3 regions of the Plantibacter sp. lyk4-40-MEA-4 genome follow, and region 3 is predicted to be linked to each of the others. Evidence: predicted binding sites of a transcription regulator. Region 3 holds the regulator's gene; each other region holds the start of a gene.
What was found. The regulator LexA, encoded in region 3, represses DNA repair genes until DNA is damaged. The targets are predictions, from matches to a motif close to TCGAACANNTGTTCGA.
Positions count from the first base shown of each region.

Region 1: imuA' (DnaE2-dependent mutagenesis accessory factor ImuA') is a predicted target of LexA. The motif match lies at 3,414-3,429, and genes of this name have one in related genera.
Region 2: QRN44_RS10650 (tyramine oxidase subunit B) is a predicted target of LexA. The motif match lies at 3,135-3,150, and genes of this name have one in related genera.

Region 1 is NZ_JARVSA010000005.1:450,445-461,123, forward strand. It holds gene QRN44_RS12045 (diacylglycerol/lipid kinase family protein) at 1-21, opposite strand, end outside; gene QRN44_RS12050 (MBL fold metallo-hydrolase) at 105-743, shown strand; gene QRN44_RS12055 (fatty acid desaturase family protein) at 754-1,848, opposite strand; gene QRN44_RS12060 (cold-shock protein) at 2,221-2,424, shown strand; gene QRN44_RS12065 (SOS response-associated peptidase) at 2,597-3,298, opposite strand; gene imuA' (DnaE2-dependent mutagenesis accessory factor ImuA') at 3,440-4,177, shown strand; gene QRN44_RS12075 (DNA polymerase Y family protein) at 4,174-5,769, shown strand; gene QRN44_RS12080 (error-prone DNA polymerase) at 5,814-9,236, shown strand; gene QRN44_RS12085 (DapH/DapD/GlmU-related protein) at 9,391-9,867, shown strand; gene QRN44_RS12090 (tyrosine-protein kinase domain-containing protein) at 9,975-10,679, shown strand, end outside.
Region 2 is NZ_JARVSA010000005.1:148,534-159,212, forward strand. It holds gene QRN44_RS10640 (FAD-dependent oxidoreductase) at 1-578, opposite strand, end outside; gene QRN44_RS10645 (ammonium transporter) at 575-1,834, opposite strand; gene QRN44_RS10650 (tyramine oxidase subunit B) at 1,921-3,075, opposite strand; gene QRN44_RS10655 (LysR family transcriptional regulator) at 3,225-4,130, shown strand; gene QRN44_RS10660 (ABC transporter substrate-binding protein) at 4,433-6,076, shown strand; gene QRN44_RS10665 (ABC transporter permease) at 6,073-7,155, shown strand; gene QRN44_RS10670 (ABC transporter permease) at 7,159-8,067, shown strand; gene QRN44_RS10675 (ABC transporter ATP-binding protein) at 8,069-9,109, shown strand; gene QRN44_RS10680 (ABC transporter ATP-binding protein) at 9,106-10,179, shown strand; gene QRN44_RS10685 (LacI family DNA-binding transcriptional regulator) at 10,176-10,679, shown strand, end outside.
Region 3 is NZ_JARVSA010000009.1:190,474-201,152, forward strand. It holds gene QRN44_RS15720 (class I SAM-dependent methyltransferase) at 1-235, opposite strand, end outside; gene hflX (GTPase HflX) at 277-1,881, shown strand; gene QRN44_RS15730 (hypothetical protein) at 1,891-2,805, opposite strand; gene QRN44_RS15735 (methylenetetrahydrofolate reductase) at 3,042-4,040, shown strand; gene metE (5-methyltetrahydropteroyltriglutamate--homocysteine S-methyltransferase) at 4,037-6,364, shown strand; gene lexA (transcriptional repressor LexA) at 6,449-7,147, opposite strand; gene QRN44_RS15750 (LysM peptidoglycan-binding domain-containing protein) at 7,419-7,811, shown strand; gene QRN44_RS15755 (amino acid permease) at 7,901-9,361, shown strand; gene QRN44_RS15760 (histidinol-phosphate transaminase) at 9,393-10,472, shown strand; gene sufU (Fe-S cluster assembly sulfur transfer protein SufU) at 10,506-10,679, opposite strand, start outside.

The sequences.
Region 1 (10,679 bases), on a different contig from region 3:
GCGTCGGGGCTGCGTGGTCACCTGCCGATTCTGACAGGCCCACGGCGGCCGGATACCCGGATGACCGGGTTGCCCCCGGCGCTCCCACGGTATTCACTCGTCCTATGAGACTCACGAAGTTCGAACATGCAGCATTCCTCCTCGAGACGGACGGCGCCAAGCTGATCGTCGACCCGGGCGCGTTCACGTCCCCGATCGCCGATGTGGAGCACACCGCGGCGGTCCTGATCACGCACCTGCACCCCGACCACTGGACCGCGGAGCACCTCGACCGCATCCTCGCCGCGAGCCCGGAGGCGGTCCTCTACGGACCGGCCGGTGTCGCCGCCGCCGCGGACGGGTACGACATCACCGTCGTCGCCCCGGGAGACGTGGTCGAAGCGGGGCCGTTCACGCTCCGGTTCTTCGGCGGGACCCACGCGGTCATCCATTCGTCGATCCCGGTGATCGACAACGTCGGCGTCCTCATCAACGACCTCGTGTACTACCCCGGCGATTCCTTCGCCGTCCCCGAGGGCGTCGACGTCGACCTCCTGGCCGCGCCGGCCGGTGCACCGTGGATGAAGATCTCCGAGGGCATGGACTTCGTCACCGCCGTCGCCCCGAAGCGCGCGTTCGGGACGCACGAGATGGTGCTCTCAGGGCCGGGACAGAGCATGTCGCACGACCGCCTGCAGTGGGCGACCGAACAGGGCGGCGGGACCTACTACCCGCTCGCCCCGCTCGACACGCTCGAGGTCTGAGACCGGACGACTACCGGCGGCGGAAGTTCGCCGCCGCCGGGCAGTCGAACGGGTCGCGGGCTGAGAGCCCGACCCGGTTGAGGTACTCGATGACGATGGCGTAGGACTGCAGCAGGGTCGTCTCCGTGTACGGCACCTGCTGGGTCTCGCAGTGCTCCCGCACGATGACGCGAGCACGGGCCAGAGCCGGGCGAGGCATGCTCGGGAACAGGTGGTGCTCGATCTGGTAGTTCAGGCCGCCCATGAAGGTGGCCATGCCGAAGCCGCGGACGTTGCGCGAGGTCAGCACCTGCTTGCGGAGGAAGTCGAGCTTCATGTCCGCCGGGATGATCGGCATGCCCTTGTGGTTCGGCGCGAAGGACGCACCCATGTACACGCCGAAGACCGCGAGCTGGACGCCGAGGAACGCGAACGCCATGCCGACGGGCAGGAAGAGGAAGATCGCGGCCAGGTACAGACCGACGCGAGCGACGATCATGCTGATCTCGGCGGCGCGGCCGTCGACCTTGCCCGGACCGAAGAGGGTCTTGAAGGACAGCGCGTGGAGGTTGATGCCCTCCAGCATGAGGAGGGGGAAGAAGAGGTAGCCCTGCTTCCGGGTGATCAGCGCCTGCAGGCCCTTGGCCTTCGCCGCGTCCTCCTCGATGAAGGAGATCGTGTCGATCTCGATGTCGGGGTCCTTGGTGACCTGGTTCGGGTTCGCGTGGTGGCGCGTGTGCTTCGTCATCCACCACGAGTAGCTGATGCCGACGATGCCCGCCGCGAGGAAGCGACCGGCGCGGTCGTTCGCCCGGCCCGAATCGAAGACCTGACGGTGCGATGCCTCGTGGGCGAGGAAGGCGAACTGGGTGAGGATGATGCCGAGCGCGCCGGCGATGAGCAACTGGAACCACGACTCGCGGAGCAGGACGAAGCCGGTGACGCAGCCGAGGAGCGCGATCACGAGGAACGAGAACGTGAGGATGTAGAACGTGCGGTGGCGGCGGAGGAGTCCTGCTTCGCGAACCGTCTTCAACAGCGACGAGTAGGAGCTGGTGACGTTCGCAGCGCCGGGCTTGCGGGGGCTCGTGGCACGAACCGGGCCGAGGATGGCTTCAGTTGACATGGGCACTCCGGAGGAATCGTGTCGACTTCCCAGCCGGGATGGTGAGCGGACGCTCGGGCGAGCATGAGCTCTGCAGATGGCCTCAGCCTACGGTCGACGGCTGGGGAATCACCGCACACCGCGAGATCCGCTGGAGATACCCAGGCATCACGACGAATGTCGGAAAAAGATGCGGAATTGGCCAATCCGTTACCTGATCGGCTGCCGTTTCGAGCCGAGATGGGCTAACGTGGATCGAAGTTGTTGTGTTGCGCAGGTATTTCAAGCCGCGTTTCCACCGATGGATACGCTGCTTTTCTGAGGAGCGAGCAAAGAACACCGCGACGAACGGGCCCGAAAGTCGGGAACGGTCACTCATGAAAGAGGAAATACATGTCAACTGGAACTGTGAAGTGGTTCAACGCCGAAAAGGGCTTCGGATTCATCACTCCTGACGACGGCAGCGCCGACGTCTTCGCACACTTCTCCGCCATCGCGACGAGCGGCTACCGCTCGCTCGAGGAGAACCAGAAGGTCGAGTTCGAGACCAACCAGGGCCCCAAGGGCCTGCAGGCCGAGAACATCCGCCCCCTCTGATTCTCTGATCAGTCGGAGCTGACGATCCGAGCGGCAGGTCATTCCAGCCCTCGCGTCTGAGACACCGAGAACCGCCCCTGACGTTCGCGTCAGGGGCGGTTCTGTGTGTCCGGGGTAGATTTCGTGTCTCCGGGGCGGTTCCGTTCCGTGCATCCGGCCGACTCTCCTGCGGCTACTCCTGGACGGGGAGGATGAGCTCCGGTCCATCGCCCTGCAACGGCGCCACCCGGTGGAAGACGAGCTGCTCGGCGACGTCGGTCGCTGCGGACACCATCTCGTCGACCTCGTCCTGGTCGGCCTCGTGGTGCGGGTCAAGCCAGGCGTCCCAGCATTCCGGAGGCAGCGTCACGGGCGTCCGTGGGTGCAGCTCCTGCAAGGGACCGACCGCCGGCCGCGTGAGGATGGTCGCGCTCAGCACCCAACGCCGCGGGTCGTCGTCCGGTCGCGAGCGGTCGCGCCACCACGAGTAGAGGGCCGCGAAGACGATCGGTTCACCACCAGCGGTCTGCACGTAGTACGGGGTCTTCGTCGCGCCCTCGGTGTGCCACTCGTAGTACCCGGCGGCGGGGACCAATGCGCGCTTCTGTTTGACCGATGGCGCGAACGTGGGCTTGGTGGTGACCTCCTCCGCGCGAGCGTTGAAGGTCGGGTACTGACTCTTCAGCTCGGTGGCGAACGACGGCACGAGTGACCACCGCGCCGATTCGAGCCGGCGGACCGCCGACCCCGTCTTCACCGAGTCGAGGATGATCGGGATCTGCTCGGTCGGGCGCACGTTGTACGAGGGCCCGGGCAGCTCGGCAGCCGCGTGGTCGATGTCGAAGAGCTCGATGAGCTCCTCGGTGGATTCGGTCACGACGAAACGTCCGCACATGGGCCCAGCGTACCGGGCGCCGCTGACACCGCGGACCGCGTGTCGGTGGGATGCCGGACCATGGTCGAGTCATCCGTCAGTCGTCGTCGAGACCGGATCGAGCCGGTTGACTTGTTCGAAGATATGTTCGAATATTGAGCCATGGCCCTCCGCGCACTCGTCGACTCCCCCGTCAGGGCGGACACTGCGACCGAGCTGCACGAACTCCAGGGGCGCATCAAGCGGATGCAGGGGACGCGCCTCGACACCCGATCCCTGCCGACCGCTCCTGAGCTCTCCCGGCTCCTGCCCGGTGGCGCCCTCCAGGCCGGAGGCAGCTACTCCGTGCTCGGCTCCACGGCGCTCGCCATGTCGCTCATGGCCGGGCCGTCAGCAGCCGGGACCTGGTGCGCCGTCATCGGTCTCCCGTCGTTCGGCGTGGAGGCGGCGGCCTCCATGGGCATCGACCTCGAACGACTCGTCCTCGTCCCCCAGCCCGGTCCGGACTGGCTCACGGTCACCGCGGCCATGGCCGACGTCGCCGGCGTGCTCATCACAGCGCCTCCCGGACGGATCGCCCCGAGCGACGCCGCCAGACTCGCGGCTCGCCTCCGGCAGCGCGAGGCCGCACTGATCGTCCTCGGTTCCTGGCCGCAGAGCGATGCGACGTTGCGCGTGACCGAGAGCTCCTGGAGCGGCCTCGGGGCGGGGCACGGACATCTCCGGCATCGGCGACTCACCGTCAGCTCGATGCTCGGCCAGGGGGCTGCGGGCCGGCCCAGGACCGCGCACCTGACGCTGCCCCTGGGATCGACCGAGGGTCGCACCGCACCGCTCGCCGGCTCCGCCCTCCTCGACGACGACACGGTCGTCCGGCTCCCGATGGTCGTGAACCGATGACGACCGAACCGCCTGCGGGACCGGTCGAGCGCACCATGGTCCTCTGGTGTCCCGACTGGCCGATCGTGGCGGCACGACTCTCTGGAACGCTGTCCGAGGACACGGCCGACGCTCCGCTGGCCCTGGTCGAGCATGGTGAGGTCCTGGCCTGCGACGCCAGCGCACGTCGAGCAGGAGTGCGGCGTGGACTCCGTGTCCGCGAGGCCGAGGCCCGCTGTCCGGAACTGGCGACCGCCGACTACGACCCGGTCGTCGACACCCGCGCCTTCGAGCCGGTCCTCCTCGGCATAGAGGAGCTCATGCCGGGCGTCCAGCCCTTCCGGGCCGGGCTCTGCGCCATCCGATCCCGAGGACCGAGCAGATACTACGGCGGCGAGTCGGCTGCGGCGGAGGTCCTCCTGACCCGCCTCGACGAGCTCGGTGTCCCCGATGCACGGATCGGCATCGCCGACGGCCCCTTCGCCGCGGAGCAGGCCGCGAGGTCCACCGCGTTCCAGCAGGACGGTTCCCGGATCATCGCGATCCCCTCCGGAGCCTCTCCCGCTTTCCTGGCCCCACTCCCCCTGTCCACCCTCGGGCGCCCCGAACTCAGCTCACTGCTGCACCGGCTCGGGATCAGCACCCTGGGGGCGTTCGGCGCGCTGCCCGCGACCGAGGTCCGCGACCGCTTCGGCCCCGACGGCGCCCGAGCGCACCGCCTCGCAGCCGGCGCGGACGCCCGAAGCGTCGTCCCTCGGGTGCCGCCGACAGAGCTGGCCGTGTCGATCGCCTTCGAGCCCCCGCTCGACCGCATCGACCAGCTGACCTTCGGGTTCCGGCAGTCCGCGGAACGGTTCATCACCGGCCTGGCGGAGGCCGGCCTCGTGACCACCGCGATCACGATCAGCATGCGGAGCGAGCGCGGGGAGCGCTCCACCCGCACCTGGCTCCACCCACGCTGGTTCACCGCCGGCGACGTCCTCGATCGCGTGCGCTGGCAGTTGCAGGGCGCGTCCGACATCGATCACGGACTCGCCTCCCCCGTCGAACTCGTCGAGGTCGTCCCGGAGACCCTCGACGACGCTGCGGAACACGAGGAAGGACTCTGGGGCAGCGGACCGGACGAACGCATCCACAGCGGACTCGCCCGTGTCCAGAGCATGCTCGGCCACGACGGCGTCGTGACCGCGGTGCCGTCCGGCGGCCGCCTCCTCCTCGACCGCCGCATCCTCGTCCCCTGGGGCAGCGTTCCGCCGGGTGGTGAGGCGGCCGTGGCCGAACGTCGGAACCGGCCGTGGCCCGGGACCATCCCGGGAGCGGCTCCGTCGACCGTCTTCGACACCGCCGTGCCGGTCGAGGTCGTCGACGCGACGGGTCAGACTGTGGCCGTCGACGAGCGCAGCACCGTGAGTGCAGCACCAGCACGGTTCTTCGCCCTCTCGGACTGGCACGTCATCCACGGTTGGGCCGGCCCCTGGAGCATCGACGAACGCTGGTGGGACGACGACGACCACCATCGCGTCCACCGTCTCCAGGTCCTCGACGATGCGGGTGACGCCTGGCTGCTCCTGTTGGAGGAGCAGCACTGGAGGGCCGAGGCCCGCTACGACTGAACCGCATCGCGTCCGCACCACACCGCATGACGAAGGAGCCCAGCATGGGATGGAACAACCCCCCGGTCTCATGGTCGGAGTTCGAGCGCCGTCTGTCCGACGCGAGCCGTCCGGCCACCCTGCCGCTGGGAGCCGACGGTGGGGACAGCCCGGCCTGGTCGCGGAAGCGTCAACCGTACGTCCCCGAACCACCGGAGCAGCGCCCGTCGACGACGCGGGTCCCCTATGCGGAACTCCACGCGCACTCGAGCTTCAGCTTCCTCGACGGCGCGAGCCCGCCGGAGCGGCTCGTCGAAGAGGCTGCGGCACTCGGCCTGCACGCGCTCGCGCTCACCGACCACGACGGTTTCTACGGTGTCGTCCGGATGGCCGAGGCGGCGGAACGGTTCCCCGACCTCCGGACGGTCTACGGTGCCGAACTGTCCATCGGCCTGGACCGGCCGCAGAACGGCGTCCCCGACCCCGTCGGGCATCATCTGCTCCTGCTCGCCCGTCGAGCAGAGGGGTATCACCGCCTGGCCGGCGCGATCACGGACGCACAACTCGCCGACGGAGCCGAGAAGGGCCACCCGATCTACGACCTCGAGCGGCTCGCCGCCTCCGTCGCCGGCCACGTGACCGTGCTCACCGGGTGCCGTAAGGGGTTCGTCCGCACCGCGCTCCGTGAGCACGGTCCGGAGGCCGCCGCCGCCGCGGTCGACCGACTCGTCGCCCTGTTCGGTCCGGAGCACGTCGTCGTCGAGTTGAGCGACCACGGCCACCCGGAGGACTCGGCGGAGAACGATGCACTCGCCGAGATCGCGGCGTTGCTCGACCTCACCGTCGTCGCGACCGGCAACGTCCATTACGCCACGCCCGAGCAGCATCGACTCCAGACCGCGCTGGCGGCCGTCCGAGCACGACGCAGCCTCGACGAACTCGACGGATGGCTTCCCGCGGCCGGAACCGCGCACCTGCGGAGCGGAGCCGAGATGGCGGACCGGTTCGCCAGATACCCCGGAGCGGTGGCACGGAGCGTCGAGCTGGCGGATGAACTCGCCTTCAGCCTGCGGGCGGTCCGCCCGAAGCTCCCGCGACAGCGCGTCCCGGAGGGCCATACACCCATGAGCTGGCTCCGGCATCTGGTGCTCGAAGCCGTCCCCGTCAAATACCCCGACGCCACTCCCGAACACCTCCGACGCATCGAACGGGAACTCGAGGTCATCGAGCAGAAGGACTTCCCCGGGTACTTCCTGATCGTGCACGACATCGTCAGTTTCGCCCGCGGCCGTGGCATCCTCTGCCAGGGACGCGGTTCCGCCGCGAACTCGGCCGTCTGCTACCTGCTCGGGATCACCGCGGTCGATTCGATCTTCTACGAGCTGCCGTTCGAACGGTTCCTCTCCAGCATGCGGGAGGAGGAGCCCGACATCGACGTCGACTTCGACTCGGACCGGCGCGAGGAGGCCATCCAGTACGTCTACGAGACCTACGGACGCCGCAACGCCGCTCAGGTCGCGAACATCATCAGCTATCGGCCGAAGTTCGCCGTCCGCGACACCGCCAAGGCGCTCGGGTACAGCCCCGGTCAGCAGGACGCCTGGTCGAAACAGGTCGAGCGTTGGGGCGGGGTCATGTCGAGCACCGACCACGACATCCCCGAGCGCGTCGTCGGCCTCGCGCAGCAGATGCTCACCCTGCCCCGGCACCTGGGCATCCACTCGGGTGGCATGGTCCTGACCGATCGCCCGGTCGGCGAGGTCTGCCCGATCGAGCACGGGCGCATGGACGGTCGCACGGTCCTCCAGTGGGACAAGGACGACTGCGCCTGGATGGGTCTGGTCAAGTTCGACCTCCTGGGTCTCGGCATGCTCTCGGCCATCCAGTACTGCTTCGACCTCGTGGCCGAGCACACCGGAGAGCGCTGGACCCTCGAGACCATCCCGAAGGACGAAGCAGGGGTCTACGATCAGCTCTGCCGGGCCGACACCATCGGGGTCTTCCAGGTGGAGAGCCGCGCACAGATGGGTATGCTGCCGCGTCTGCTCCCCCGCCGGTTCTACGATCTCGTCATCGAGGTCGCCATGATCCGCCCGGGGCCCATCCAGGGCGGCGCGGTACACCCCTACCTGCGCCGGAAGACCGGCCAGGAGCCCATCACCTACCTCCACCCGAGCCTCGAACCGGTCCTCGAACGCACGCTCGGCGTGCCGTTGTTCCAGGAGCAGCTCATGCAGATGGCGATGGCCGTCGGTGGGTGCTCGGCTGAGGATGCGGACCTCCTGCGCCGGGCGATGGGATCGAAGCGTGGCGAGGAGAAGATCGAGAGCCTCAAGGACACGCTGTACCTCGGCATGGCCGGCAACGGCATCGTCGGTGCGGACGCCGATGCCGTGTACGCCAAGATCCAGGCCTTCGCCAACTTCGGCTTCGCCGAGAGCCACTCCCTGAGCTTCGCCCTCCTCGTCTACGTGAGCGCCTGGCTGCGCCTGCACTACCCGGGGGCCTTCCTCGCGGCTCTGCTCCGCGCGCAGCCCATGGGGTTCTATTCGCCGATGACGCTCGTCGCCGACGCCCGCCGACACGGCGTCTCCGTCCTGCGTCCCGATCTGCATCGCTCCGGCGCACAGGCAGGCCTCGAAGCGCTCGACCCGGAGGCCACCCCCGGCGCCCCGGTCGCTCCCGGCGGGCGCACGCGCTGCCTCGAACACGAGCAGGGACCGACCGGGCTCTTCGATCCGCTCCTTCCCGACGATTCGGCAGGACACCGGCGCGACGGCGCACTCGCCGTCCGGCTGGGACTCTCCTCCGTCCAGGGGATCGGTGAGGAGCTCGCGAAGCGGATCGTCGCCGAACGGGAGTCCGGAGGGCTGTTCACCAGCCAGGCCGACCTGGCCAGGCGGATCGGCCTGAGCTCCTCGCAGTTGGAGTCGCTGTCGGCGGCGGGCGCCTTCGACGGATTCGGCCTCACCCGTCGTGAGGCGATGTGGGGCGCAGCGCAGGCCAGTCGGCATCGTCCCGACCAGCTCGAGGGGACGTTCACGACCGTGCAGCCGCCGTTGCTCCCGGTTCCGACGGCCGCCGAACAACTCATCTCCGACATCTGGTCGACCGGGATGTCGACCGACGACCATCCGATCCGCCACGTCCGAGCCGAACTCACGCGTCGAGGCGCGTTGCGGTCCGATGAACTCCTGACGGCACAGACGGACCGTCGCGTGGAGGTCGGGGGTGTCGTGACGCATCGGCAACGGCCGGCCACGGCGAGCGGCATCACCTTCATGAACCTCGAGGACGAAGCGGGTCTCGTCAACGTGATCTGCAGCGTCGGCGTCTGGAACCGGTATCGCCGCGTGGCCAGGGAGGCCCCGGCGATGGTGGTCCGCGGCATGCTCGAGCGATCACCGGAAGGCATCGTCAATCTGGTGGCGGATCGGTTGGAAGCGCTCCGGATCGGGGCGAACACCCGTTCGCGGGACTTCCAATGACCCGTCACGACCAAACCGCGGCGGGCTCCCCCTCCGAACACCCTCTACAGCACAGCACGAGACTCATGGGATTCCCAGGCAGGCCCTGGGAAGGAATGACCGGGAGCCATCCGGCGTTGTCCCCAGTGTTGAGTAGACCAGAAGGGGGTCACCCATGGCGAGAGTGTACGAAGAGATCGAAGGCCGGACCGGCGAGGTGGAACGGTACCGTCACCACCCGAACGGCAAGGGCATGGTCGCAGCTCGTGCACTGATCGATCCGTCGGCGTTCATCGAACGCACCACCTTCGTGGAGGCTGACGCGGACATCCGTGCCAACGCCTGGATCGGTGCCGGAACCTGGATCGACCGGTCCGCGGTGATCGGCGAAGGCGCCTTCATCGGCGCGAACGTCCACATCGGGGAGCGCTGTGTCATCGGACGCGGAGCACGAGTCGGAAGCGACGCCCGTCTCGGCGCCGACGTTCAGGTCGCCCACGGCGCGAGCGTCGATCGGGACGCCAGGGTCGCAGACCGCACCGTGGTCGGCAGCGAACGACCGGTCATGACCGAACCGACGGTCCGTCAGACGAACCGCGCCCCGCGCCGACCTCGCGCGAACGGCACCGACCGGTTCGGGAAGGCCGCCTGACCGGCAGACCGCCCCACCACCGCCACGCAGGGCCCGGACTCGTGAGTCCGGGCCCTGCGTCGTCTCCGCTGCGCGAGAGGCTCATACCAGACGACTAACATATCAGGATGGACCTGAAGGACTACCTGCGCATCCTCCGCCATCGCTGGCTGCTCATCGTCGCGATCACCGCAGGAGCAGCGGCGCTCGCCCACGGGTACACCCTCATCACCCAGCCCGTGTACCAGTCGACGGGCCAGCTGTTCGTCGCCGTCACCGGCGGCGACTCCGTGGGCGACCTCAATCAGGGCAACGCCTTCGCCCAGAGCCGCGTCGCCTCGTATGTGATCCTCGCCACCGGTTCGACCGTGCGGTCCACGGTGGCGGAGCGCCTCGACCTCGACCCCGCGTCGCTCGTCGGGACGATCTCAGCCTCCAATCCCGCACAGTCGGTCCTGATCGACATCTCCGCCGTCGACAGCGATCCGGTCGCGGCAGCCCGCATCGCGAACACCGCAGCCCAGGTGCTCGTCGACCTCGTCGACGACGTCGAGAGCGCCAACGAGGTGGACGCTGCCGGCGCACCGGGCGATCCGACCCCGGTCGGGCTGACGATCGTCGAACAAGCGTCTCCACCCCGATCCCCTGTCGCACCCAACGCGCTGCAGAACCTCACGGTGGGTGTCCTCATCGGCCTCGCCCTGGGCGTCGGGATCACACTGCTCATCGAGGTCCTCGACACCCGTCTCCGCGGTCGCGCGGCGATCGAGAAGCTCACGGACACGAGCATCCTCGGCGCCTTCCACACGGAACCCGCCGACACGGCCCAACTC
Region 2 (10,679 bases), on a different contig from region 3:
GCTGCGACCACCACCTGCTCCGCATCGAACGCCCTCCCCCCATACCCGAGCACCCGGTACCCGGTGGCAGTCCGCTCGACCCGCTCGACCGGCAAGTCGTTCAGGACCGTGGCCCCGGCGCGGACGGCGGACTCGAGCATCGCCATCACCGACTGCTCCGCGTCGATCACGCCGGCTCCCGGATGCCACAGGGTGGGCGTGTCGAAGCCGATGTCCCAACGGGCACTGGCCTCGTCTCGGGAGAGCAGCTCGTGATCGATGCCGTGCTCGGCCAGCACCGACGCGAGGTGCTCCGGGCGACGGGTCGTCCCGAAGTCGAGCGCACCCGTCCGCGTGATCAGTGGACGCCCGTGCTCCAGGCCGAGCTCGTCCCACCCTGATGCCGCCGCGAGGACGAGACGGGTGTAGGACGCCTCCGGGTAGGCGTAGCGGAAGATCCGGGCCGATCCGTGGGACGATCCCCACTCGTTGGCCGGACGACTCCGCTCGAGGACGGTGACGTCGTGCCCGGCCTGGGCGAGGCGCCAGGCCGCCGCAGCACCGGCGAGCCCGGCTCCGACGACGATGACACTCGTCATGCGCGTGCTTCCAGGTCTTCGTCCTCGTAGGCGCGCTCGGCGTGGGCGTGCTCGTCGATCCCGGCGACCTCGTGCTCCTCGGGGATCCGCAGACCGATGGTGATCTGGATCAGCTTCGCGATCACCCAGGTGACGATGAACGAGTAGGCGAGGACCGCGACGGTCGCGATCGTCTGCACGCCGAGCAGTTCGAACCCGCCGCCGTAGAGCAGACCGGAGCGTCCGTTCGGAGCCGCATCCGTCGCGAACACCCCGATGAGGAGCGTCCCGATGATGCCCCCGACGAGGTGGACCCCGACGACGTCGAGGGAGTCGTCGAACCCGAGCCGGAACTTCCACTCGATGGCGAGGCAGCAGACGACGCCCGCGATGGCCCCGATGATGATCGCACCGATGGGCGAGACGGCGCCGCAGGCGGGGGTGATCGCCACGAGGGCGGCGATGATCCCCGATGCGCTGCCGAGGCTCGTGACCGCTCCGTGGCGGAGTCGATCGACGATGGACCAGCCGATGAGGCCGGCACAGGCCGCGACGGTGGTGTTGAGGAACACGACGCTCGCCGCGTTGCCGGCTGCCAGCGCCGAGCCGGCGTTGAAGCCGTACCAACCGATCCAGAGCAACCCGGCGCCGACGAGGACGAGCGGGCGGTTGTGCGGGCGGAGTTTGCCACCCCAGTCCTTGCTCTTGCCGAGCACCAGGGCCAGTGCGAGCGCCGCGACTCCGGCGTTCATGTGCACGGCCGTCCCACCGGCGAAGTCGACGGCACCGAGGGTGTTCGCGATCCATCCACCGGCCGCCGTGTCGTTCGAGAAGGCGAACACCCAGTGCGCGACCGGGAAGTACACGAGCGTCGCCCAGAGCCCGGCGAACAACAACCAGGCGCCGTACTTCATGCGGCCGGCGGCGGCACCCGCGACGAGTGCCGTCGTCACCCCCGCGAACAGCAGTTGGAACGCCGCGAAGAGTGCGAGGGGAATGCCGGCATCGGGGTCGTCGGCGAGTGCCTGGTCGAGCCCCGCGAACTCGAACGGGTTCCCGATGAGTCCGAGCCCGCCGACGGAGTCACCGAAGACGAGCGAGTAGCCGAAGGCAACCCAGAGCAACGCGACGAGGCTGGCCCCGCCGAAGCACATGATCATCATGTTGAGGATGCGGCGGGACGAGACCATCCCGCCGTAGAACAGAGCCAGGGCCGGGATCATGAGGGCGACGAGCGCCGAGCTCGTCAGGATCCAGGCGACGTTTCCAGCGTCCACAAATCACTCCATCGTTCGAGGTGCACAGCGGCCGGGCGGCCACGGCGTCGGGTTCGGGTGGAACAGGTGTCGGTGCCGGTCGGCGGTCAGGCCAGGTCCGGGGCGTCCCAGAGGTTGAGCTTCGTGCCGATCCCCTGCTCGACGGCGTTCTCGTAGATCGTCTTCGCCCACGCGACGTCCTCGACGCCCATCCCACCGACGCTGAAGAGGACCGGCTGCTCGGGGAACTCGCGCCCGACGGCGTTGCCGTCGAAGACGTCTCCGATGTTGACCACGCGGGACTCGTCCAGCTCACCGGTCCCGATGAGGTCCTGCCAGTAGAGGCCGATCATGCCGAACGCGGTCTCGTGCGACGGCGCAGGGTACTCCTCGGCCCATGCCTCGTAGATCTTCTTCGCGTCCGCGATGAGGCGCGCCTTGCCGGAGAGGGTGTACTCCTTGTCCATGCGCAGGTTCGCGGGCAAGCTCAGGAAGGCGCCCGGCTTGATCCAGTCGCCGTCGATGAACGGGTAGTTCTCCGAGCCGACCAGGCCGGTGACGGCTTCGGAGACGATGTCCGAGTCACGCACGGCGGCCTCGACCGTCTCGGCGATCTCGATCGTCGTGAACTGCGGGTAGTGCGCGCGGACGTAGTCGGCGAACGCCTCGGACGTCGACCGTCGGCGCCCGTGGATACGGATGGTGTCGAGCGAGGGACGGGCGGTGGTCATGGCGTGCAGAGCGCTCTTGTTCATGGCGCCGGGCCCGATGATGCCGAGTGACTTCGCGTCCACCGGTGCCAGGAGCTTCGCGGCGGCTCCAGGCACGGCAGCGGTGCGGTAGGCGCTCTCGAGGTTGCCGGACATGATCGCGTAGGGCGCGCCGGTGTCCTTGTCGTTGAGCACGATGAGGTGGATGGAGCGCGGGAGGCCTCGCTCGCGATTGTCGACGTTCGACCCGTACCATTTGACGCCGGCGGTGTCGAAGCGTCCGCCGAGGTAGGCGGGCATCGCCATGAACCGGCGGTCGGCGGCGTCGAGCGGCATGCCGGGAAACGGTGAGGTGGCGGGGAACCCGATCGGTGCTCCGTGCGAGTTGGCGGTCGGACCGGCCATCCGGTAGTCACCCTTCGCGACGAGCACCAACACCTCCTCCATGACCTCCATACAGTGGGCCATGTCCTTCATGCCGGCGGCGATGACCTCCGGTTCGCTCAGGTAGAGCATGTCGATCCGGGTGTTCGGGGAAGCGTCTGCGGTCACGGGTGGTCCTCCAGGTCGGGGTGTGTGGTCCTCAGCGAACACGCTCGCGATCGTCCTGGTCAAATACCGATTCGACCCTCGATTGAGAGCGTTTCGCTCGCAATCTGGACGAAACAGCGCGGTAATACGAGAGTCGTATCGTCGATGGGATGGAGCTCCGCCAGCTGCGCTACTTCCTCGCCGTCGCCGAGGAGCTCCATTTCGGTCGTGCCGCCCGACGGCTGCACATGTCGCAGCCACCGCTGAGCGTCCAGGTCGCACGACTCGAGCAGGAGGTCGGCACCGCGCTGTTCGACCGTTCGACGAGGCGGGTGGCGCTGACCCCCGCTGGACGACACCTCCAGGCGCGGGCGCGACACATCGTCGAGGAGCTCGACACGGTCCGGGGCGAGATGCGCGACTTCGTGGACGGTCTCGCCGGGGAGCTCACCGCAGGGTTCGTGAGTTCGGCCAACTACACGGTCCTCCCCGGCGTCGTGCAGCTGTTCCGGGCGAGCCGCCCCGGGGTGACGCTGCGCCTGGTGCCGTTGACCTCAGGAGAGCAGTTCGACCGGCTCCGCGACGGCACGCTCGACGTCGGGATCGTCCGTGACGAGGTCCCGCAGGCGCCGTCCGACAGCTCCCCCGCGCTCACGACCGAGGTCGTCTTCGAGGAGCGTCTCGTGGCATGCCTCCCGGTCGGTCACCCGTTGGCAGGGCGACCGGAGGTCACCGCGGAGGAGCTCTTGGAGGTCCCGATGATCTCCTACCCGCGGGCGCTCATGCCGGGATTCGTGGACCGCGTCGCGGAGGTCCTCGGCACGTCGAGTCGGACGCAGGTGGTCGAGGAGGTCGTCCATCAGGAGACCGCCCTCGGGTTCGTCGCGGCCGGCGTGGGTACGACGATCCTGCCCGAGTCGGTGCGGCAGCTGGTGCCGCCGTCGATCGTCGTCGTGCCGCTCGCCGGGTCGCCGACGACACGCCTGCTGGCCGCTCGCCAGGAACGGACGGACGACAGCCCGGTCCACGACGCGTTCATCGCCTGTCTCCGCGACGCGGCCGCACAGCTCAGGTGAGGGGCAGCTCCGCCCCCGGACGATACGAGCGACGGGTCTACCCCGCCAAGGCGGCGAGGATCGGCAGGTGGCAGAGGAACACGGCGACGCCGCTGCCGTAACCCGCGACGACCTGGAGCGGGGTGTGCGCTCCCGCTCTGTGCCGGCGTGGATGGCGGACGGGTGCTTGACACGCCTTCAACGGGACCGTTACCGTGGTGCTCATACGTAGTAGCAACCAAGTGATCATTGTTGCCTCGCCGGTCATACGTATGAGTAGGTCCTTCCGCAGCCGGCGGTGCATCCAGTCAAAGGAGACAGGAATGACCTTCAGCTCGCGCACGATCGGCATCGTCGCAGCGCTCGCCCTGACCGTCACCGTCAGTGCCTGCACCTCTCCGGGAGCGTCGACCTCCAGCCGCACCGACACCATCGTCTACGGCAAGTCCGACGGCGGGACGACGTACGTCCGCAACTACAACGTGCTCGGACCGGCGACGGAGAAGGCACCGAACGCGGAACTCATCTACGAGCCCCTCGCGCGGGTCGACTACAGCGACGGGGCCCTCGTGAAGCCCTGGCTCGCGGAATCGCTCGACTTCGACGAGGCCGGCACGACGCTCACGATCGCGCTGCGCGACGACGTCACGTTCTCCGACGGAGACCCGTTCGACGCTGAAGACGCCGCGTACTCCCTGTCCCTCCCCCTCGAGAAGCCGGAACTGAACCTCGCCGGGGTGACCTACATCGCCGTGCAGGAGGTCGACGAACACACCGTCGCCGTCACCTTCGACTCCCCCTCCTTCGCCGCACTCAACCAGTTCGCGTCGAGCTCGCTCCCCATGGTGCCGAAGCACATCTGGGAGGAACAGGACCTCACCACCTGGACCAACCCCGACCCGGTCGGCACCGGACCGTTCACCCTCGACGCCTTCGCCGCGCAACAGGTCACGCTCAAAGCCCGCAGCGACTACTGGGGCGGCGAGATGCCGATGAGCACCTTCAAGATCCTCGCGACCAACGGCGAGACCGTGAAGGCGCAGCTGCTGCGGGGCGACGTGGACTGGGCCCCGACGGGGTGGCCGGGCGCCGAGGAGGAGTTCGTCGCGAAGAACCCTGAGACGAATCTCTACCAGCTCTACGCCACCGGCGGTGCCTACTCGATGATGTACAACACCGCGCAGGCACCCTTCGACAGTGCCGAGCTGCGCAAGGCACTCGCCCTGTCGATCCCCCGGTCCGACATCACCGCGACCTTGAACCGCCCCGGCACGGAGGCTGGTCCCACCGGACTCGTCGACCAGATCTACGAGGACTGGATCGCTCCGGAGTACCGCGGCGTGGTCCAGGAGGTGGACGCCGCGGCGGCCAGGGCGGCACTCGATGCGAGTGGGTACGAGGTCGTGGACGGCGCGCTCGTCAAGGACGGTCAGAACTACACTCCGCGACTGTCGTTCAACCAGGACTTCGGGTGGAACGCGTACGCGGACATCATGATCAACAGCTGGAAGCAGGTGCTCGGGATCACCGTCGCACCGGCCGGCGCGCCCGGCGCGACGCTGTACGACCAGCAGAAGACCGGCGAGTTCGACCTCACCATCGCCACGACCGGTGGAGCCGGGGTCTACGGCGTCTACAGCTTCCTCGACAGCCGCTACGTCGAGCCCATCGGCACCTCGGCCGCGACGAACATCGGACGCTGGTCGGATCCGGACACGGACCGGATCCTGACAGGCATGACCGAGGCGTCGGACGAAGCGACGATGAAAGCCCTCGCCCTGGAGATGCAGCGGATCGTCGTCGACGAGGTCCCGTTCACCCCGCTGTACAACTCCTACTGGTTCGTCGATGTGAACGCTTCGAACTGGAGCGGCTGGCCGACACCCGAGTCCTTCACCGCGGTCCCCTTCCCGAGCCTCGGTCCCGACACCGTGCTGACGCTGCTCTCGCTCGAGCCGACAGCATGACGGCGACCACGGGGGCGGTGGCACCCGCCGCGGCGAGCTCCGGCGGTGTCGACGTCCGAGCGCGTCGGCGACGGGGACGGAAGAGCGGCGCGTTCCTGCTCCGGAGACTCGGCTTCTACGTCGTGGCGGCCTGGTCCGCCATCACGCTCAACTTCGTGATCCCGCGCCTGATGCCGGGCGACCCGTCGGCCGCCATCATCGACCAGCTCGAACGGGTGAGCGGTCAGTCGCTCCCGCCGGCGACCCTCGTCTCCGTCCAGGGGCTCTTCGGCAATCCGGACGACAACCTGTTCGAGCAGTACCTGACGTACCTCGGCCAACTGGCCCGGTTCGACCTCGGTGTGTCGATCGTCAACTTCCCGGTCCCGGTCGCCGACCTCGTCGCCGCCGGGCTGCCATGGACGTTGCTCCTCGTCGGCACCACGACGATCGCCGCCTTCCTCATCGGCACGGCGATCGGTGTGGCTGCCGGCTGGCGGGCCGGGACGCGGTTCGACGCGATCGTCACCCCGCTGACGACCTTCCTCTCCTCCGTGCCGTACTTCTGGGTCGCCCTGCTCGCTCTGTGGGCCTTCGGGTTCGTGCTCGGGTGGTTCCCGTTGGCCGGCGGCTACGACCCGAACCTCGCGATCTCCTTCGAGCCGGGCTTCATCTTGAGCGTGTTGCAGTACGGGGCGCTCCCCGCCGCCACCATCGTCTTCTCCGCGTTCGGAGGCTGGATGCTCGGAATGCGCAACATGACCGTCACGACCGTCGGCGAGGACTACGTGCTCCTCGCCCAGGCCAAGGGCCTCTCCCCCGCGCGGGTCCGGTGGCGCTATGCGGCCCGCAACGCGATGCTCCCGCAGTTCACCGGCTTCGCGATGGCCCTCGGCGGCGTGGTCGGTGGCGCCCTCCTCACGGAGATCGTCTTCAGCTACCCGGGGATCGGCTACCTCCTCTTCTCCGCTCTGCAGAAACGCGACTACCCCGTCATGCAGGGCGTCTTCCTCCTCGTCACGCTCACGGTGCTACTCGCGAACCTCATCGCGGACTCCGTGTACGTGTGGCTCGACCCGCGGGTACGGAAGGAGAGCTGAACCATGAAACTCAACCTCTTCGGCAACGGCAAGGTACTGTTCGGCGTGATCGTGCTCGGCTTCTTCGTGCTGCTCGCGCTCCTCGGCCCCTGGTTCACCGCCAGTGTGCTGGGGCTCGACGCGCGGGCCAACGACATCTCCGCGATCTCCGCACCGCCGAGCGCCGCCCACCCGCTCGGGACCACGCAGTTCGGTCAGGACGTGCTCGCCCAGGTCATCGAGGGTGCGCGCGGCTCGATGTTCGTCGGATTCCTCGGGGCCATCATCGGAACCACCATCGCGGTCCTCGTCGGCGTGCCGGCCGGGTACTTCGGCGGCACGACCGGCAACCTGCTGAACTTCCTCACCAACCTGTTCCTCGTGATGCCGGTACTGCCGCTCATCTTCGTCCTGGCCGGCTACCTCCAGGGCACGGGACTCGTCATGATCGCGTGCATCATCGGCGTTTTCGGCTGGGCCGGCGGTGCCCGGACCCTGCGTGCCCAGGCCATGAGCGTGAGTAGTCGCGACTTCGTGCAGGCCATGCGGATGCTCGGTGAGTCGAACCGCAGACTCGTCTTCAGCGAGGTCATGCCGCACCTGTACGGCTGGATCGCCTCGATGTTCCTCGGCGGGCTCATCGGCGCCGTCATGGCCGAAGCCGGCCTCGCCTTCCTCGGGGTCTCGGACTCCTCCGCGATCAGCTGGGGCACGATGATCCAGGCCGCCCAGCAGCAGAGCGCGGTACTCCGTGGACTCTGGTGGTGGTTCGTCCCACCCGGCCTCTGCATCGCCCTCGTCGGCACGGCCGCAGCGCTCATCAACTTCGGCGTCGACGAGCTCGCCAATCCGAAACTCCGCTCGGCGTCCCGCCGCGTGGCCAAACGCACCGCGGCCGTCCGCCGCGCCGCACTCGCGACCGAGGGGGTCTGACATGACGATCACCGAGACCAGGCGGAGCGACGATCCACGCGCCGCGGCGCCGTCCGACACCGTCCTCGACGTCGAGGGCCTGTGCGTCGAGTACGCGGGTGCCGGCGCGCCCGTCCGGGCCTGCACCGACGTGACGTTCCAACTCCGACGCGGCGAGATCCTCGGCGTCGTCGGCGAGTCGGGCTCCGGGAAATCGACGCTCATCACAGCGCTCACCCGACTGCAGCGGCCACCCGCCGTGACGACGAGCGGCCGCGTGGTGTTCCACCCGCAGTCGGGGGCTCCTGGCATCGACCTCGTCCAACTCGCCCCGCGCTCGCTCCGGGCGCTCCGCTGGACGAGTCTGTCGATCGTGCTCCAGAGCGCAATGGACGCCCTCAATCCGGTCATGCGGGTCGGCGCGCAGTTCGTCGACGTGCTGCGGGTCCACGACCGTTCCCTGAGTCGTGCCGCGGCCTGGGATGAGACGAGACGCCTGCTCGGCCTCGTCGGGATCTCGGCGGACCGGGCGCGGAGCTACCCCCACGAGCTGTCGGGAGGTATGCGGCAGCGCGCCACCATCGCGCTCGCCCTCGCCTGCCGGCCGGAACTGGTCGTCATGGATGAGCCGACGACCGCCGTCGACGTGGTCATGCAGCGGCAGATCCTGGCGCAGGTGCTGCGCCTGCGCCGCGAGTTCGGGTTCGCCGTCGTGTTCGTGACGCACGACCTCTCCCTGCTCCTGGAGCTCGCGGACCGCATCGCCGTGATGTACGCCGGACGGATCGTCGAACTCGCGTCCGCGGCCGAGCTCTACCGGACGCCGCTCCACCCGTATGCGCAAGGGCTCCGGGACTCCTTCCCGCCGTTGCACGCCCCGGTCGAGCGGCTGGAGGGCATCCCCGGCAGCCCACCGGACCTCCGGGCCCTACCCAGCGGGTGCCCCTTCGCGCCGCGCTGCCCGGCGGTCATGGACCGCTGCCGGACGGAGCTCCCGGCGCTCCTGACCCACGGCGACCGATCGGTCGCATGCCATCTCCACGACGAGGAGGTCGTCCGATGACCGAACCCGTACTCCAAGCCATGGACGTCTCGAAGCACTTCGCGGTGGCGAACGGCGTCGGAGACTCCTCCGTGGTCCGCGCGGTCGAAGGAGCGAGCATCCGGCTCGAGCCCGGCCGCATCACCGCCGTCGTCGGCGAGAGCGGGAGTGGGAAGACGACCCTCGCCCGCATCCTCGCCCGCTTCTCCGAGCCGACCTCAGGTGTGATCCGACTCGACGGCGTCCCCGTCGCCGGGGACGGGATCCGATCCAAGCGCGTCCAGAAGTCGTACCGCAAGGCGGTCCAGCTCATCTTCCAAGACCCGTTCGGCTCGCTCAACCCCCTGCACCGCGTGCGGCACAACCTGGAGCGCGCCATCCGCTTGCACCACCGCGGGCTGGGGCGCACGGAGGTCGACCGTCGCGTGGCATCGCTGCTCGAGCGGGTGAGCCTGACCCCGTCGAGCGACTACCTCGACAAGTTCCCCCACGAGCTCTCTGGCGGTCAGCGGCAGCGCGTCGTCATCGCGCGCGCTCTCGCGGTCGAGCCCCGCGTCCTCCTCGGGGACGAACCGATCTCCATGCTGGACGTGTCCATCCGGCTCGAGATGCTCAACCTGTTGGACCGCCTGCGCCGTGAGGACGGTCTCGCTCTGCTCTACATCACACATGACATCGCGAGCGCCCGCTACCTCTGCGACGACATCGTGGTGATGTACGCGGGGCAGATGGTCGAGGCCGGACCGAAGGACGCGGTCATCTCCAATCCGCAGCACCCGTACACGAAACTGCTCGTAGAATCCTCGCCTGACCCGCATCGGGACACGGCCGTGGACCGCGACGACATCTTCGGGTCGGCCGACGAACTCGGCGAGCCGCCGAGCCTCATCGACCCGCCCTCTGGCTGTCGGTTCCACCCGCGGTGCCCGTTCGCGATGGAACGGTGTCGCTCCACGCAGCCGCCACGGGCCCAGCTCCCCGACGGTCGCTGGGCGGACTGCTGGCTGCACGAGGAAGGCCGCGCCGACGAACTCGCGCAGGCGACCATGACGGAACGCATCACGCGCAAACTGACGGAGGACCCCCGATGACCACCAGCAATCCACGCCAGCGCGCGGCGAGGCAGTCCGACGTCGCCGCCCTGGCCGGCGTCTCCCAGTCGGCCGTCTCCCGCGTGATCAGTGGAGACACGGATTCGCGGATCCCGGAGGACACGCGCAAGCGCATCCTGGACGCCATCGCGACCCTCGGCTACGTGCCGAACCCGATCGCCCGGAATCTGCGCGGCAAGCGCACGCAGCTCCTCGGGGTGCACACCTTCGAGGCGCTGTTCCCCAACGCCCGCGAAAGTTTCTACTTCCAGTTCCTCCTCGGGATCGAGGAACGTGCGGAGGAGACGAGGCACGACCTTGTGCTGTTCAGCTCCACGAGCGACGGCGCGGGAGCCCGCAAGATCTACCGCGACGAGACGAACCGGCTGACGATCGCCGACGGCAGCGTGCTGCTCGGCATGTCGCCGGATCGCGACGAACTCGCCCGACTCTGGCACGAGGGGTATCCGTTCGTGCACATCGGTCGACGCGAGGTGCTG
Region 3 (10,679 bases):
GCCCGAGCGACAGGGCGATCGGGCCCCAGCCGCAGCCGATGTCGAGGAGGTCGCCCGTCGGCGGGGGAGGAGGGGTGTTCGCGAGCAGCACCTGGGTGCCCTGATCGAGGTGACCCGGACTGAAGACGCCGCCCGCTGAGACGAGCGAACGGTCGACGCCGCCGAGGCGTGCGGTGATCGGTTTGAGCTGCAACTCGCTCGCGGGTTCGGCGGTGAAGTAGTGCTCGTTCGACATACAGGAACGGTACCGGACCAGGAGGAAGTAGGGTTAACGCGATGCCTAGACCACCGATGGACGCACCCCAGGACCACGCAGACGACACCGATGTCGATGTCGAGGCGGTGGTGGACGACGCCTCGGTCACCGATCCCGACGACGTCGTCGCACGCGTGCTCACGAGCGCCGCGTCCCGATCGAACGGGTACACCCTGTTCGGCAGCGGTGCAGCGGCCCTGCAGACCGGCGATGCCTCAGGAGGCAGTTCCGACGACGGCGAACAGTACGACCGTGAGGACCGGCAGGCCCTCCGTCGCGTCGCCGGGCTCTCGACCGAGCTCGAGGACGTCACCGAGGTCGAGTACCGGCAACTCCGGCTGGAGAACGTCGTCATCATCGGCGTCTACCCGCAGGGTGCGCTGCACGACGCGGAGAACTCCCTGCGCGAACTCGCAGCGCTCGCGGAGACCGCCGGCGCCGTCGTCCTCGACGGGCTCCTGCAGCGCAAACCGCACCCCGACCCGAGCACGTATCTCGGTCGCGGCAAGGCCCAGGAACTGAAGTCCATCGTCCAGGCGCTCGGCGCCGACACGGTCATCGCCGACACGGAACTCGCACCCAGCCAGCGTCGCGCACTCGAGGACGCGGTCGGCGTGAAGGTCATCGACCGCACGGCGGTCATCCTCGACATCTTCAGTCAGCACGCGAAGAGCCGAGAGGGCAAGGCGCAGGTCGAGCTCGCCCAACTCGAGTACCTCCTGCCCCGCCTCCGCGGCTGGGGTGAGTCGATGAGCCGTCAGGCCGGTGGTCAGGTCGGTGGTGCCGGCGCCGGTATGGGGTCGAGGGGCCCCGGTGAGACGAAGATCGAACTGGACCGGCGCCGCATCCACACCCGGATGGCGAAACTGCGCAAGTCGATCACGGCGATGAAGCCGGCGCGCGAGGCCAAGCGGGCGAACCGCCGCCGCAACACGGTGCCGTCGGTCGCGATCGCCGGTTACACGAACGCCGGCAAGTCCAGCCTGCTGAACCGCATCACGAAGGCCGGCGTCCTGGTCGAGAACTCGCTCTTCGCGACGCTCGACGCGACGGTCCGACGCAACGTGACCTCCGACGGACGCGAGTACACCCTGGCCGACACGGTCGGCTTCGTGCGCAACCTGCCGCACCAGCTGGTCGAAGCCTTCCGCTCGACGCTCGAGGAGGTCGCCGACAGCGACGTCATCGTGCACGTCGTCGACGCCGCGCACCCCGACCCTGCCGGCCAGATCGCCACCGTGCGCGACGTCATCGGTGAGGTCGGAGCTCGGCACATCCCCGAGCTGGTCGTGTTCAACAAGGCCGACCTCGTGGACGACGGCCAGCTGCTCGTGCTCCGCGGTCTCGTCCCGGACGCCGTCTTCGTGTCGGCCCGCACCGGTCTCGGGATCGACGAGCTCATGGAGCGCATCGAGACGCTGATCCCGTCGCCGAGCAACGAGGTCCACGTCATCGTGCCCTTCGACCGCGGAGACCTGGTCACGCTGCTGCACGAACGCGGCAAGGTGCTGTCGACGGACTACGACGAGCGTGGCACGATCGTGCACGCCCTGGTCGGTGCCGAGCTCGCCGCCGCCCTCGCGCCGTTCGCCGAGGTCGTCCCGGCACCAGCCGTGGCCGGCTGACCCGACTCCTCACACGCAGCGCGCGCGGACGGCATCCTTGAGCGCCTCCGCCGTGTCGGCGTCGAGCGGGAGGGTCATGACGGCCTCCGGGCCGTCGTCGATCCGCACGACGAGTGGGAAGAGGGTCCCCACCTTGTCCTCCGCCAGGGCGTGCGGGTCGCACCGGGTCGGCACGATCCGCAGCTCGATGGACTGCGGACCGCTTGCGGCGTCGACGGTCAGGCTGAGTGGCCAGTCCTGGGGTGGGTCACCGCCGCCGTCCCTCGGTGCCGGTTGCAGCAGGACCGTCGAGCGCAGCGCGACGAGTTCCAGCCGACCCGGAGCGCCGGTCGGCACGGCCGTGATCGTCAGGACGGCGACCGTCGTGGCTCCGGCACCTTCGAGGCGGATCCCGGGAGTGGCGGCCACCTCGGCGATGCGCTGCACCGCCGACACCGTGCACGTCGAGGCACGGATCCGCTGCAGCGCGTTCGTCGGATCGGACAGGCCGGATGCGGTGAGGACGGCGCCGTCGTCGAGTCTGAGCTGGAGATCGACCTGCACGTCCTCGTCGCGTGCGTCGCAGTCGACCGGTGGCAGCTCGACGGCGAGATCCGTGGTCTGTCCAGCGCGGATCGTCGAGGATCGGTCCCGGACGGTCGGCGCGGTGAACGCCGACCCCGCCAGCTCGAGTCCGACGATCGTGATGTCGTCGTCTCCGCCGTTGCCGACCCGGACGATCGCGGCGTCGCTCGCATACTGGTCGCGGTTCTGGCGGAACTCGATCACGAGGTCCTCCGCTGAGGCTGCGCGCGTCGCCCGCGGCAGGGGCGCACCGGTGGTCGTGCACCCGGATACGGCGAGCACCACCGCCACGCAGGACCCGATGACGCGCGAGCCGAGTGCTCGGCGCTCGCCGCCCCGGTGCCTGGTGCCCACGGTCATGGCATCAGCGTAGGACCGGAGCGCCGCCAGGGGAATGTGTCGCAGGATGACGCTGTCGGACGGATGTCCGTCGCGCGGATCGTCGGGCGTTGCTATCGTCGTGCGCATCGTACCCGCCCTCACCGGCGGAATCGGAGCGACAGCCGAGCCCGGCACCCGCCCACGACACACCAGCGGAACCGCTGCGTGCTGCGTGGTCGCCGGCTCTCGATCCGCTGCCACCGAGACGAGACCTCATGATCACGACGGAGCCCGCCTGTCCCGGGCGCACCCCCTTCTCGTTCGAGCTGTACCCGCCCAAGACGCTCGACGGCGGCGTCGCGCTCGCACGGACGGTCGAGCACCTGGCCGCCGCCGGCCCGGAGTTCATCTCGGTCACCTTCGGCGCCGGTGGTTCCTCGCGAACGGCGAGCCTGGACGTGCTGCGGAGCATCCGGACGTCGACCTCGGTGGACCCGATGGCCCACCTCACCTGCGTCGGGTCGACGCACGCCCAGGCCAGCCGACTCATCAAGGACTTCCTCGACGCCGGGGTGCACAGTTTCCTCGCGCTCCGCGGCGACCCGCCTGCCGGAGCCGTCGAGGGCGACGCCTTCCTCGGTGATCTGGGGAGTGCCGCGGAACTCGTGCAGCTCATCGGCCGGGTCAGTGCCGAGCACGAGCCCTACGCCGAGGGGTCGCTGGTCGGCCTCCCGGGCGCGGTGCAGCTCGGGCGACGCCATCGGCCGCGGATCGCGGTCGCCGCGTTCCCCAACGGACACCCGCGGTCGCGGTCGACGACGCAGGACCTCGACACCCTGTTGGCCAAGCAGGCGGCTGGGGCGACGCTCGCCATCACCCAGCTCTTCTTCCACGCCGACGATTACCTCGCCTTCGTCGAACGCGCGAGACGTCACGGCGTCACCATGCCCATCCTGCCGGGCGTGATGCCCATCACGAGTCCGGCGCGGTTGCGTCGGGTGCTCGAGCTCAGCGGCGAGGCGCTCCCGAGCGACCTGGCGATCGCGCTCGAGGTCGAGCCGGACGAAGCGGGACGGATCGACATCGGCATCGACTATTCCGCGAGGCTCATCCGCGACGTCGTCGCGGGCGGCGCGCCGGGCGTACACCTCTACGCCTTCAACCAGCATCGGACGGTGCTCGACGTGTTGCACCGTGCCGGCATCCCCGTGCCGGGCGACCGACCGGTCCGTCATCCCATCCCCGATCCACTCACCAGCAAGGACGCACGATGAACCCCACCTCCGCATTCCCCGCCGGCACCATCCTCGGCTACCCGCGCATCGGGCCGAACCGGGAGTTGAAGCGCGCCGTCGAGTCCTTCTGGGCCGGCCGGATCGACGCCGAGGCGCTCGAGCGGACGGCCGCCGAGCTGCGCGCCGCCACGCGTGCCCGCCTCGCGGGGCTCGGCCTCGACCCGACGAACGCCGCGATCCCCGAGAGCTTCTCGTTCTACGACCAGGTCCTGGACGCCGCGCTCACCGTCGGTGCCGTCCCGGAGCGCTTCTCGTCGCTCGTCGGGGCCGACGGTCGGGTCGACCTCGCCGGGGCGTTCACGATCGCTCGTGGCGCCGGCGACCTCGCGCCGCTCGAGATGACGAAGTGGTTCGACTCGAACTACCACTACCTCGTCCCGGAGATCGGCGAGTCGACGCCGTTCGCGCTCTCCGACGACCGGGTCGTCGAGCAGTTCCGCGAGGGCCTCGCCGAGGGGTACGTGACGCGGCCGGTCATCGTGGGCCCCGTGACGGTCCTGCTGCTGTCCAAGGCGGCCGAGGGGGCCTCAGCGGGATTCGCCCCGATCGATCGACTGGAGGCATTGCTGCCCGTCTACGCGGAACTCCTCCAGCGCCTCGCCGCTGCCGGCGCGCCCTGGGTGCAGCTCGACGAACCCGCACTGGTGTCGGAGACGTTCGACGTGCCGAGGTCGACGGTCCTCGCGGCGCTCGAACGATCGACGAGCGTCCTGTCCGCCGTGTCGGACCGCCCGGCGATCTTCGTCGCGGCTCCCTACGGTGCCTTGGGCGACGCCCTCCCGGTGCTCGCCGAGTCGGGGGTCGAGGCCGTCGGTGTCGACCTCGTCCGAGGAGGCCTGCCGGACTCGTCACCCGGACTCGCCACGAAGACCGTCGTCGCGGGAGTGATCGACGGCCACAACGTGTGGCGCGGCGACCTGGCAGCCGCGGCCGATCTCCTGGAGCGCGCGGCGGAGCGCTTCCCGCAGCTCGCGGTGTCCACCTCGACCTCCCTCCTGCACGTCCCGCACGACGTGTCGGTGGAGACGAAGCTCGCCCCTCGTCTCCGGAGCTGGCTCGCCTTCGCCGACCAGAAGGTGGATCAGATCGCGGTCCTCGCACGCGGTCTCACCCAAGGGCGCGCAGCGATCGCGACCGAGCTCACCGCAGCGTCGGCCGCGCTCGACGATCGGCTGGCCGCGCCCGGGGTCGTCGATGCCACCATCCGCGCACGGACGGCGGCGCTCGCGCCAGCGGACTTCACCCGGGACGACTACCAGGAGCGCGCAACGGCGCAGGAGCAGGCGCTCGGCCTGCCGTTCCTCCCGACGACGACGATCGGCTCCTTCCCGCAGACCGGGGACATCCGTCGCGCCCGCGCACAGCGGGTCGCAGGGACACTCGACGAGGAGGCCTACGTCGCGACGATGCGCGCGGAGATCGGGCGCGTCGTGGCGCTGCAGGAGGATCTGGGGATCGACGTCGTCGTCCACGGCGAGCCCGAGCGCAACGACATGGTCCAGTACTTCGCCGAACACCTCGACGGCTTCGCCGTGACGGAGCACGGCTGGGTGCAGTCCTACGGTTCACGGTGCACCCGTCCGTCGATCCTGTGGGGGGACGTCTCGCGACCGGCGCCGATCACGGTCGAGTGGTCGGCCTACACGCAGTCGTTGACCACCAAGCCGGTGAAGGGCATGCTCACGGGCCCGGTGACGATCCTCGCGTGGTCGTTCGTGCGTGACGACCAACCGCTCGCCGAGACGGCGAACCAGGTCGCCCTCGCCCTGCGTGACGAGATCGCCGACCTGGAGCGGGCCGGCATCCGCATCATCCAGGTCGACGAACCCGCACTCCGCGAGCTGCTCCCGCTCCGGCGGGCCGACCAGGGAGGGTACCTCGACTGGTCGGTGGGCTCCTTCCGGCTGGCGACCGCGGGCGTGCGCGCCGAGACCCAGATCCACACCCACCTCTGTTACTCGGAGTTCGGGGTGGTGATCGACGCGATCCGACGACTGGACGCCGACGTGACGAGCATCGAGGCGGCTCGGTCGCGGATGGAGGTCGTGTCCGACATCCGGGCGAGTGGTTTCGACCACGGCATCGGCCCGGGCGTCTACGACATCCACTCGCCTCGGGTGCCGAGCGTCGCGGAGGTGACCGCGTTGCTCGAGATCGCGCTGGAGGGGATCCCGCAGCGCCAGGTCTGGGTGAACCCGGACTGCGGGCTCAAGACGCGAGGCTACGAGGAGACGGTCGCCTCCCTCACCAACATCGTCGAGGCCACGCGCGTCGTCCGCGCACGAGTCGGTGCGACCGGCTGACGTCGTCGGTCCGGCACGGATGTGGGCCGGGACGATCCACGGATCGGTCCGGCCCACATCGGTGTGGAGGAGTGGTCCGGTCGGTCAGACCGTCCGGAGCACGGCGACGACCTTGCCGAGGACCTCGGCGTGGTCGCCGAGGATCGGCTCGAAGGCCGAGTTCCGAGGGAGCAGCCAGGTGTGGCCGTCGCGCTGGCGGAACACCTTCACGGTCGCCTCCTCGTCGAGCATGGCCGCGACGATCTCGCCGTTCTCAGCGGTCTTCTGCTCGCGGATGACGACCCAGTCACCGTCACAGATCGCGGCGTCGACCATCGAGTCGCCGACGACCTTCAGCATGAACAGACTGCCCTTGCCGACCAGCTGGCGGGGCAGGGGGAAGATCTCCTCGACCTGCTGCTCGGCCGTGATCGGGATGCCGGCGGCGATGCGACCGACGAGCGGGACCATGGCGGCGTCACCGACCGGGGGAGCGGAGTCGGGATCGCTGCCCTCGACGGCGCTCGGCAGGTCGATGAGCACCTCGATGGCGCGGGGACGGTTGGGATCGCGTCGGAGGTATCCGCTGAGTTCGAGCTGTCCGAGTTGGTGCGTGACACTCGACAGGGAGGCGAGCCCGACGGCGTCGCCGATCTCGCGCATGCTCGGCGGATAGCCGCGCTGCGAGACCGAGCGTTGGATGACGTCGAGGATCGCCAGCTGCTTGTCGCTCAGGCTCTTCCGTCGCCGGGTGCCGCCGATCTGGCGCTCCCGGGCTCCGTCGCCCGCCGTGTTCGCTGCCATCTTCGCTCCTGCCCTGATCGGCTGTCGGTGACCGATGTCGGTGGGTGGTGGTGTACTGCTTCCAACACTCGAAACTGTATCCGCACCGGCTCGTCCAGACAAACATCTGTTCGAGCGTGTCGCCGATCCCGCGCGTCTCAGGTACGAAGACAGGGTTGAGTATTCGAACAATCGAAGATATATTCGGAACACAGGTTCGTATTCGGCACTCCTGGCCGAGTGTCGGGTACGAGTCCTCATCACACGATGAGCACACTCTTGGAGGGTTGACATGAGCGCAGCACTGATCGGGTCCCACCGGGCGCTTCCCGCACAGACGGCGCAGGTACCGACGTCAGACGCACCGTCTACACGCCGACTCCGCCTGACGAAGCGCGGTCGTGTCGTCTTCACCACGCTCGCCGCCATCCCGCTGGTCATCGGCGTCGCGGTCGTCGGACTCTCCGCAGGCGGTGCCGCGGCCAACACGGCGGCGGCTGGAGCCACGTTCACGTACATCACGGTCGACCCGGGCGAGTCGCTCTGGCAGCTGGCCGAGTCCATCGCACCCGACGCCGACCCGCGCGACGTCATCGCCGAGATCATGAACCTCAACCAGCTCAGCACCGCCGGTGTCGAGCCGGGGCAGCGCCTGGCGATCCCGCAGCGGTACGCGGCCGAGTAGGCCGACAATCGGCGGGTCCCTCCGCGCTGGTTCTCAGCTATCGTCGATGGCGCGGTGCAACGACGCCCGCAGCATCGTCGGAGGCAAGCATGAGTACAGACGATCGGAGCCGCTCGCTGCTCCGGAAGAAGCCGATCGCGGAGATCGAGGATGAGACCTCCGGTTCGAAGCTGTTCAAGAGTCTCGGGCTCTGGCAACTCACGGCCATCGGGGTCGGTGGCATCATCGGGGTGGGGATCTTCTCACTCGCCGGACTCGTCGCTCACGGGAGCGATACCTCGCCCGCTGTCGGGCCGGCGGTCCTCTTCTCGTTCCTGATCGCGGGGCTCGCCTCCGCGGCCGCGGCGTTGTCGTACGCGGAGTTCGCCGGCATGATCCCGAGAGCCGGGTCCGCCTACACCTACGGGTATGTGGCGCTCGGCGAGATCATCGGCTGGTTCATCGGCTGGGACCTGTTGCTCGAGTACATCGCGATCGTCGCGGTGGTCGCGATCGGGATCTCCGGCTACTTCGACGCCTTCCTGTCCGGCATCGGGATCCACATGCCGGACTGGATGACCTCGACCGCCGACGAGGGGAAGGGCGGCCTCGTCAACCTCCCCGCCATCTTCGTCTGTCTCCTCGTGACCTTCATCCTGAGCCGAGGGACGAAGGCCTTCGGTCGATTCGAGCTCGTCGCGGTCGGGATCAAGGTCCTGCTCATCCTGTTCATCATCGGCCTCGGTGTCTTCTACATCGACGGACAGAACTACGATCCGTTCCTCCCGAGCGGTTTCGGGCCGGTGTTCGCCGGTGCCGCGACGGTCTTCTTCGCGGTCTTCGGATACGACGCGATGAGCACGGCCGCCGAGGAGGCGAAGGACGGCAAGAAGCACATGCCGAAGGCGATCATCCTCTCCCTCATCATCGCGATGCTCCTGTACGTCGCGGCCACCCTCGTCCTGACCGGTATGCAGAACTACACCGACATCGACCCCACGGCCGGGTTCGCATCGGCGTTCCAGAGCGTCGGTCTGCCCGTGGTCGCGACGATCATCTCCGTCTTCGCCGTCCTGTCGATCCTCACCGTGATGCTGACGTTCCTGTTGGGCGTCACCCGCGTGTGGTTCTCGATGAGTCGCGACGGTCTCCTGCCGCGGTGGTTCTCGCGCACGGACCGACGAGGCGTGCCGCAGCGGGTGACCTGGATCGCCGGCGGCGCGGCAGCCGTCTTCGCCGGTGTGTTCCCGATCAAGCAGGTCGCCGACCTCACGAACATCGGCATCCTGGCCGCCTTCATCGTGGTCTGCGTGTCGGTGATCGTGTTCCGGTACACGAAGCCGGATGAGCCCCGCTCCTTCCGGTTGCCGTTGATGCCGTTCGTCCCGGCGTTCGGCGTCCTGGCGTCCGGCTTCCTGATCCTGCAGCTGCACTGGGAGACCTGGCTACGGTTCGGGGTGTGGCTCGTGATCGGCCTCATCGTCTACTTCGCCTACGGGCGACGCAACTCGCTGTTGAACCCGGCGAGCCCCCGCCACGAGGTCCTTCGTCGGGAGCGCCAGGCGGAGTGAGCGCGCCGGTCGGAGTGGCTAGCATTGTGGAGTGACCGCTCTCGACGACCTCCCCATCCGCGACGACCTCCGAGGACAGCGCCCGTACGGCGCTCCCCAGGCCCTGGTGCCGGTGGCGCTCAACGTCAACGAGAACACGCACCCCATTCCTGAAGCGGTCGCGCACGACATCGTCGCCTCGCTCGCGTCGGCGGTCCTCACGGTGAACCGGTACCCCGATCGCGAGTTCACGGAACTCCGGGAGGCGCTGGCGGGATACCTGGGCCACGGGGTGACCCCGGAGCAGATCTGGGCGGGGAACGGGTCGAACGAAGTGCTGCAGCACATCCTGCAGGCCTTCGGTGGTCCCGGGCGATCGCTCCTCGGGTTCACGCCGACGTACTCGATGTATCCGCTCCTGGCCGCCGGCGTCGGCACCAGGTGGATCCCCGCGACGCGTGACGCCGAGTTCGAGCTCTCGCCCGAGACCGCCGCGCGTCAGGTGGCCGAGGCGGATCCCGACCTCGTGTTCCTCTGCTCACCGAACAACCCCACCGGGACACCGTTGTCGCTCGAGACCGTCACCGCGGTGTACGAGGCGTCGCGGGGCATGGTGATCGTCGACGAAGCGTATGCGGAGTTCGCACCCGACGACGAGGCGAGCGCGCTCACCCTGCTGGAGGGGCGTCCGCGCCTGATCGTCTCCAGGACGATGAGCAAGGCCTTCGCCTTCGCCGGGGTCCGTCTCGGGTACCTCGCCGCCGACCCCGCGGTCGTCGACGCGCTGAGACTCGTCAGGCTCCCGTATCACCTGAGCGCCCTGACGCAGGCGGCCGCGACCGCCGCACTTCGGCACGCCGACGAGATGCTGGCGATGGTCGACGACATCCGGACTCAGCGCGATCGTCTCGTCGTCGAGCTCGCGCGTCTCGGCTATGACCCGAAGCGGAGCGGATCCAACTTCGTCCTGTTCGGCGGCGTCGCCGATCCGCACGCGGCGTTCGAGGCGCTCTTCGCGCGGGGGATCCTCATCCGCGACGTCGGCATCCCGAACCACCTGCGGGTCACCGCAGGCACCGAAGCGGAGACGACCGCGTTCCTCGAAGCCCTGGCGGCGATCAGCCCCGCCTGACCAGGCCATCGGCGGGCGGAGGTGGCGCGCCGCTCACGGCAGGCGGGAGATGGCCTCCTCGGCCGCGACCCATGGGAGCATGGCGCACTTGACGCGCGCGATGTAGCGCGAGACGCCACTGAACGCCGCCGCGTCTCCGAACCGTTCCTCGTCGAACTCGAGCGTGCCCCGCGAGCGGATCACCGTGCGGAACTCGTCGATCAGAGC